3 regions of the Nonomuraea sp. LP-02 genome follow, and region 2 is predicted to be linked to each of the others. Evidence: riboswitches for the same ligand, from Rfam matches in the RefSeq annotation. Region 2 holds a riboswitch; each other region holds the start of a gene.
What was found. A riboswitch is a leader RNA that binds a small molecule or an ion and turns the genes downstream of it on or off. The one in region 2 is predicted to bind cyclic di-AMP.
Positions count from the first base shown of each region.

Region 1: linked by a shared signal. The riboswitch ahead of SMD20_RS38895 (hypothetical protein) and the one ahead of SMD20_RS42250 (coiled-coil domain-containing protein) in region 2 are both predicted to bind cyclic di-AMP.
Region 3: linked by a shared signal. The riboswitch ahead of SMD20_RS37985 (C40 family peptidase) and the one ahead of SMD20_RS42250 (coiled-coil domain-containing protein) in region 2 are both predicted to bind cyclic di-AMP.

Region 1 covers NZ_JAXCLK010000001.1:8,281,480-8,283,665, reverse strand. Annotated here, with positions in the region: gene SMD20_RS38900 (alpha/beta fold hydrolase) at 1-226, opposite strand, end outside; gene SMD20_RS38895 (hypothetical protein) at 278-1,114, opposite strand; cyclic di-AMP (ydaO/yuaA leader) riboswitch at 1,325-1,460, opposite strand; gene SMD20_RS38890 (DUF5302 domain-containing protein) at 1,598-1,798, opposite strand; gene SMD20_RS38885 (MDR family MFS transporter) at 1,847-2,186, opposite strand, start outside.
Region 2 covers NZ_JAXCLK010000001.1:9,071,846-9,074,031, forward strand. Annotated here, with positions in the region: gene galT (galactose-1-phosphate uridylyltransferase) at 1-752, shown strand, start outside; cyclic di-AMP (ydaO/yuaA leader) riboswitch at 821-960, shown strand; gene SMD20_RS42250 (coiled-coil domain-containing protein) at 967-1,947, shown strand; gene SMD20_RS42255 (LuxR C-terminal-related transcriptional regulator) at 1,971-2,186, opposite strand, start outside.
Region 3 covers NZ_JAXCLK010000001.1:8,094,057-8,096,242, reverse strand. Annotated here, with positions in the region: gene SMD20_RS37990 (3-isopropylmalate dehydrogenase) at 1-595, opposite strand, end outside; cyclic di-AMP (ydaO/yuaA leader) riboswitch at 708-849, shown strand; gene SMD20_RS37985 (C40 family peptidase) at 874-1,503, shown strand; gene serA (phosphoglycerate dehydrogenase) at 1,906-2,186, opposite strand, start outside.

The DNA of each region.
Region 1 (2,186 bases), 790 kb from region 2:
CAGGACCGGGCGCCCCCGCCTCGCCGAAGTGCGTGGAGAGCCCCGCGTCGCGGTTGTCGAACCGGACGACGTGGTGTCCCTGCTCGGCCAGGAGCTCGCAGAGCCCTTCGTCCCAGTGGATGAGCTGGGCACCGAGGCCCATGATGAGGAGCAGCGGGCGGCCTCCGGGGGCGCCGAAGCTCTCGTAGGCGATGTCGATGCCGTTGGCGGTTACGCGGGTCGTCACCGGACCAGAATCTCATTCTGGTCCGGTGACGTAAAGCGTCAGGGCCGGGGGTCAGCCCTTGATCAGGCGCCGGAGCCGGGCGCCGGCCACCACCACGGCCCCGCCGCCCAGAGCCAGGACGAACCACAGCACGGCGCCGACCGCGCCGGTGCTCGCCTGCGCGGTCTCGCCCGCGGGGGCGGGCGCGGCCTGGCCGGCGGCGAGCTCGACGGCCGCGCCGCCGGACTGGGCCTGCGTCTTCGCCTGCGTCGTCTGCGCGCCCGAGTGCTCGGCCGTCTTCTCCACGGCCTTCGTCGTGGTCTTCGCCGGCTGCACGGTCTGCGTCGCCGTCGGCTTCTCCGCGACCTTCGGGGGCTTGGCCGGGTTGTTGTCGCGGCGCGACCAGGCGCCGGTGGAGAAGGGCACCGGGTAGTTCTTCTTGCCGACGCCGGGGCCCCACTTGGTGATGACGTAGTCGACCTTGATGTGGCCCTGGCCGCCGTTGCCGTCCACGTACAGCGTGGAGGGGTTGAACCTGCCGCCGGTCAGCTCGGCGAACGTCTTGGCGTCCAGGTCGAGCATGATGCCCGAGTTGGAGGGCACGCCGGGGCCGCGGTCGCCCACGAAGAAGGGCATCTTCTTGCCCTTGTAGATCACGTAGCCCTCGGTCAGCAGGGGCCAGCTCGGGCTGGCGGCCAAGCCCTTCTGCATGGGCTTGCCGCTGGCGGGCAGGCCCGTGTCCCCGGCCCGGCCGGAGGCGTCGTCCCAGAAGTAGGAGGCCGTGGTCGAGCCCTTGAGCAGGATCTTCTCGTCGGTGTCGGCGTGGGCGGGGGTGGAGACGGCGGTGAGCGCGCCGAACGAGCAGGCGGCGAGCACGGCGCAGGAACGCAGGCCAAAGCGGGGAGACATGAAGCAGTGAGTCCTTTGCGAGGGGGCAGGGACACGCGCTCAGGGGAGAAAGGCGCAGCCGGGAATGAACACCTGACGGGGGGAGGCTGCGCGGAGCGCGGAATGAGCCTGGGGTGAGGGGCCGCTCAGCGGGCGGCCGGCACTACGCTCTCGGGAATCTCGACCGGTGGGGAGCCGGCGTCCGGGGGTGTGACGCGGTACGACATGCGGGGGTCCTCTCCATCACGCCTACCGGGTTAGCTGACGGGTTCGGGCGAGGAGATGCCCTACCGGCGTGCTGCCGGATTCACCCCAACGAAGTGGGTCCCCGGTTCCCGAGTGGTTCGGGATTCGGCTGGTTGAATGGCAAGACTAAACCACGCACGCCGGGACGAACGCAAACGAATCTTCATGAATCGGACAAAAGATCTACCTGGCCGCAGCGCAAAGAAAAGAGGGGCGCGGAATAACCGCGCCCCTCTGGACCTGCCGGAACTGTCTGACTCAGCCGCCGCTCTTGCGCCTGAAGGATCGCTTGTTCGCGGCCGGGCCGTGCGTGCCGTGGATCTTCGACGGATCGCCGCCCCTGCCACCCGCGCCGCCGGCCGCCTGCTGGCCGCGCTTGCGCTCAAGCGCCTCGCGGAACTTGCGCTTCATCTCGTCCTCGGGAGTTTCGCTGACTTCCGGCTCCGGTGATTCCGCCATTGAGGACCTCCATGGTGTTGGGACACCCCCAGCTTCGCACGGGGTACCTTACGACGCGAAACCGGCGTCAATCTTGGTCTGCGGCACGGCCGGCAGCTCCAGCCGCCGGCCCGGCATGGCCGCCAGCGCCACGAGGGCGATCATCGCCCCGGCCACGCCGAGCGACGGGACGGCGACGGCCGCGGCCGAGGCGTGCGCGGCGGCGAGGCCCTGCGCCGGAGCCTCCGCGGTGACCGTGGAGGTGTAGAGCGCGCCGCCCACGGCCAGCGCCACGGAGCCGCCGATCTGCCGGAAGAAGGTGAGGTTGGCCGAGGCGGTGCCGAGGTACGCGGGCGGCACCGCCTGCTGGACGGCCACGGTCAGCCCCGAGAACATCGGCCCCATGCCC
Region 2 (2,186 bases):
AGGATGTGGGCGGCCTGAGCGAGGTCCGTCCCGGCGCCGGCCGCTGCGAGGTCGTCTGCTTCACCTCCGACCACGACGCCAGCTTCTCCCGCCTCTCCGACGACCAGGTCGAGCTGGTCATGGAGGCGTGGGCCGACCGCACCGCCGAGCTGTCCGCCGTCGAGGGCGTGGAGCAGGTGTTCTGCTTCGAGAACCGGGGCTCGGAGATCGGCATCACGCTCGCGCACCCGCACGGCCAGATCTACGCCTACCCGTACGTCACCCCGCGCACCAAGCTCAACCTCGGCGCGGCCTCCCGGCACAAGGGCCCCGGCAACCTGTTCGCCGACGTCCTCGCCGCCGAGCGCGCGGCGGGCACGCGGGTCGTGACCTCCAACGAGCACTGGACGGCGTTCGTGCCGGCCGCCGCGCGCTGGCCGTTCGAGGTGCACGTCTATCCGCATCGGCAGGTTCCGGACCTGCCGGCGCTGACGGAGGCGGAGCGGGCCGCGTTCGCGCCGCTCTACACGTCGGTGCTGCGGGCCTTCGACGGGCTGTTCGGGGTCGTGATGCCGTACATCGCGGCCTGGCACCAGGCGCCCGTGCGCGAGGGGCGGGACCTCGCCCACCTGCGGCTTGAGCTGTTCAGCGTCAGGCGGGCGCCGGAGAAGCTGAAGTACCTGGCCGGGTCGGAGTCGGCGATGGGCGCCTTCGTCAACGACGTGCTGCCGGAGGAAGCGGCACGCATGCTGCGATCACAACTTGATCACTAATAGATTTCTACTTAAGGTCGCATTACTTGTGATCTACCACTAATATCCCCATAAGCAACGGCGCTACCAGCCGTCGCACGCCTAATCCCGGGCGCGTCGCCCGGGAGCCGGGGACCCACCGCACCTGGGGTGAATCCACTTCGGTGGTAGGGACGCACTCTCACGCCCGAACCCGTCAGCTAACCCGGCCGGCAGAGGGAGAGGAACCCAGTACGTGGCGGCTTCGTCCCCCGTGCCCTTCGCCATCGGTCTCGTCACCGCCGCCGCCGTCCTCCTGTCGACGCCTTCCCCTGTGCAGGCGGCCCCTGCGCAGGCCCCCGCGCAGGCCGCCGCGCCGAAGCCGTCGGAGTCACAGCTCCGCGCCCAGCTCAAGCGGCTCAACACCAAGGTCGACAAGCTCATCGAGCAGTACAACCTCAAGCGCGTCGAGCTGGCCAAGGCACAGGAGGCCGCCGAGACCGCCAAGGAACGCCTGGCCACGGCCGAGCGTACGCTCGCCGCCTCCGAGCAGCGCGTCGCCGAGCTCGCCCGCCTCCGCTACCAGAACGGCAACCCCCCGGTGCCGGGCTTCATGCTGGACGGCGCCAGCGCGGCCGTGCTCGAGCAGCTCACCGCCGAGCAGCAGGCGCTGGTGCAGGGCGTGGCCACGGCCCGCGACGAGAAGAAGAAGGCCGCCACCGAGGCCGAGGCGCTGGCGGTCAAGATCCGCGCGGACGCCGCCTCGGTCGCCGAGCAGCGCGACGAGGCCGAGGACGTCATCGACGACATCAAGGACAAGCTGGCCGACCTGGTCCCGTACGGCACCGGCCGCAACTCCGACGGCAGCTGGGCCCCCGAGCTGCCGTCCGGCTCGGACAACATCACCGCGCGCACCCGGCTCATGCGCGAGCAGGTGACGAAGAACTTCGCGCTGCCGTTCTCGGTGGGCTGCTTCCGCTCCGGCTCCAGCGGCGAGCACCCGCTCGGCCGCGCCTGCGACTTCATGATGAGCTCAGGCGGCACCATGCCCAGCGCGGCCGACAACGCCCTCGGCGACCGCATCGCCGCCTGGGCCCTGCAGAACCAGAGCAAACTGGGCGTCAAGTACGTGATCTGGAAGCAGCGCATCAACTCGGGCTCCGGCTGGCGCGCGATGTCCGACCGCGGCAGCGTCACCGAGAACCACTACGACCACGTCCACATCTCCATGAACTGAGGACGCGCACGACGAGCCAAGGGTCAGGACTGCTCAGAGGCCCGTGGGACGAGCAGGCCCCGGTTGAACGCCTCGGTGACGGCGGCGGCCCGGTCTCCGACGCCTAGTTTGGTGTAGATGTTCAGCAGGTGGCTCTTGACCGTGGCCTCGGTGATGAACAACCGGGCGGCCGCCTCACGGTTGGTGTTCCCGGCCGCCACGAGACCCAGGACCTCCAGCTCCCGCTGGCTGAGCAGTTG
Region 3 (2,186 bases), 980 kb from region 2:
GCTGCCACAGGTCGCCGGCGAAGGTGAGGACGTTGGTCTTGTGGACCAGCGTCAGCTTCTTGCGCGGGCGGCTCTGGGCCTTGTCGAAGGCGTAGCGGACGACGCGCTCGACGCCGTAGGCGGTGTTGAGCGACTCCTGGGTGGCGATCTCGTGCGGCGTGCCGCGCCGCATGGCGCCGCCGGTGCCCGCGTAGAGGCCCTCGGTGCCCTCGCGGACCACGATCATGTCGATGTCCTCGGCCGCGGTGTCGGCCAGCGGGGTCTCGACGCCGGGGAAGAGCTTGACCGGGCGCAGGTTGACGTAGTGGTCGAACTCGAAGCGCAGCCGCAGCAGCAGGTCGCGCTCCAGGATGCCCGGGGGAACGCTGGGGTCGCCCACCGCGCCGAGCAGGATCGCGTCGTAGCCGCGCAGCTCCTGCAGCACCGAGTCGGGCAGCGTCTCGCCGGTGCGGTGGTATCGCGCCGCGCCCAGGTCGTAGTGCGTGGGCTCGATCTTCGTGCCGACGGCTTCGAGGACCTTGAGCCCTTCGGTGACGACCTCGGTGCCGATGCCATCGCCGGGGATGACGGCCAAGCGGATGTTACGCGACTCCATGCCGGTACCTTACCGGCTCGTCTCGCCTGACGAACACTCGGTCTCATTTTTCGGACTGTTTCCCAGAAGTCCGATTTGTGAAGGTTTGCGATCTTTTGACTGATTCGTTAGCGTCCGTGCCCTGCCTAATCCACGCGGCGGTTCGCGTGGAGCCGGGGACCCACTTTCCCCCTGGGGCGAATCGGCACGCGCCGTAGGGCTGCTTCCAAGCCCGAGCCCGTCAGCTAACCCGGTCGGCCGTATGGAAGGACAGTCCCCTGTCTCGCATCGCCATTCTCGTGGCGGCGGGCGCGACCGGCCTCGCCGTGCTCGCCTCCCCTGCCCAGGCATCCACCCCCAGCCAGACCAAGCCCGACCAGACCAAAACCGCACAGACCAACCCTGACCGCGTGCCCAAGGCCGAAACCCTCGACCAGCGCGCACTCACCACCACGCTCACCGGTCCGGAACTCAAGAAGATCCGGGACAGGCAGAGCAGGCCCGCCTGGAAGATCGCGCTGAACTTCGCCCTGAAAAAACAGGGCATCCCGTACCTATGGGGCGGGACCGGCCCAGGCGGATACGACTGCTCGGGGCTCATGCTCCGGGCGTACCAGAAGGCGGGGATCCAGTTGCCCCGCGTCACCAATGACCAGTACGCGGCGTTCGACAAAAAGGTCTCCTGGGACCACCTCAAGCCCGGTGACCTGGCCTTCTTCAGCAACCTCGGCCACGTCGGGATGATCTCCCGGCCCGGCTACATGGTGCACGCGCCCCGCACCGGGGACGTCATCAAGGAGGAGAAGCTGTCGAGCTGGCGCAGGAGCGCCTTCGTCGGCGCCGTACGGCCCGACCGCAAGGGCGTGCGGGAGTGGGCGAAGCAGCAGAAGGAGCCTGCACCGCCCATGCCCGTCGCGTCGGTGCTCTGACCGGCGTCTCCGATGCGAGCCGGGGCCCTACCGGCCGGACTCCTGCGGGGCGCCGCCGTTGTCGCGGCGGTCCAGCGCGGTCTGCAGGGCCTCGGCGGCCTCGTCCTTGTGGTCTTCGGCACGGTTATAGGCGTACATCTCGTACATGATCGTCAACTCGTTTCGCGAGGAGGCGTTACTGACGGGAGGGACTTACCGGCCGACGCGACGCCGTTCACCGCGGCGAGTCGCCGACCTGCCCTAACAGGCCTCGCCGCGGCAGGTAATGAGTACGAGCACCTGGCGCATGTACTTCCACGTTAACCGAGGAATCTCGTTGGATGTCCTAGCATCCCGCATGCTGAGACAACGAAAGGCCGCCGCCCGGTCCGGGCGGCGGCCTTTCGCGCGAGGCGGGGAGTGTCAGTCCTCCAGGTCCACCGAACGGCCGCTCTCGGCGCCGATCTCGGCCACGATCTGGTCGACGATGTCGGCCGGGATCGCCGAGTCGACGGTCAGCGCGATGAGCGCCTTGCCGCCCTTGACGTCGCGGGCCACCTGCATGGAGGCGATGTTGACGCCGTGCTCGCCGAGCAGGCGGCCGACCACGCCCACGATGCCGGGACGGTCGGCGTAGGTGAAGAACGCGAGGTGCGCCGTCGGCTCGATCTCCATCTCGTAGCCGTTGACCTCGACGATCTTGG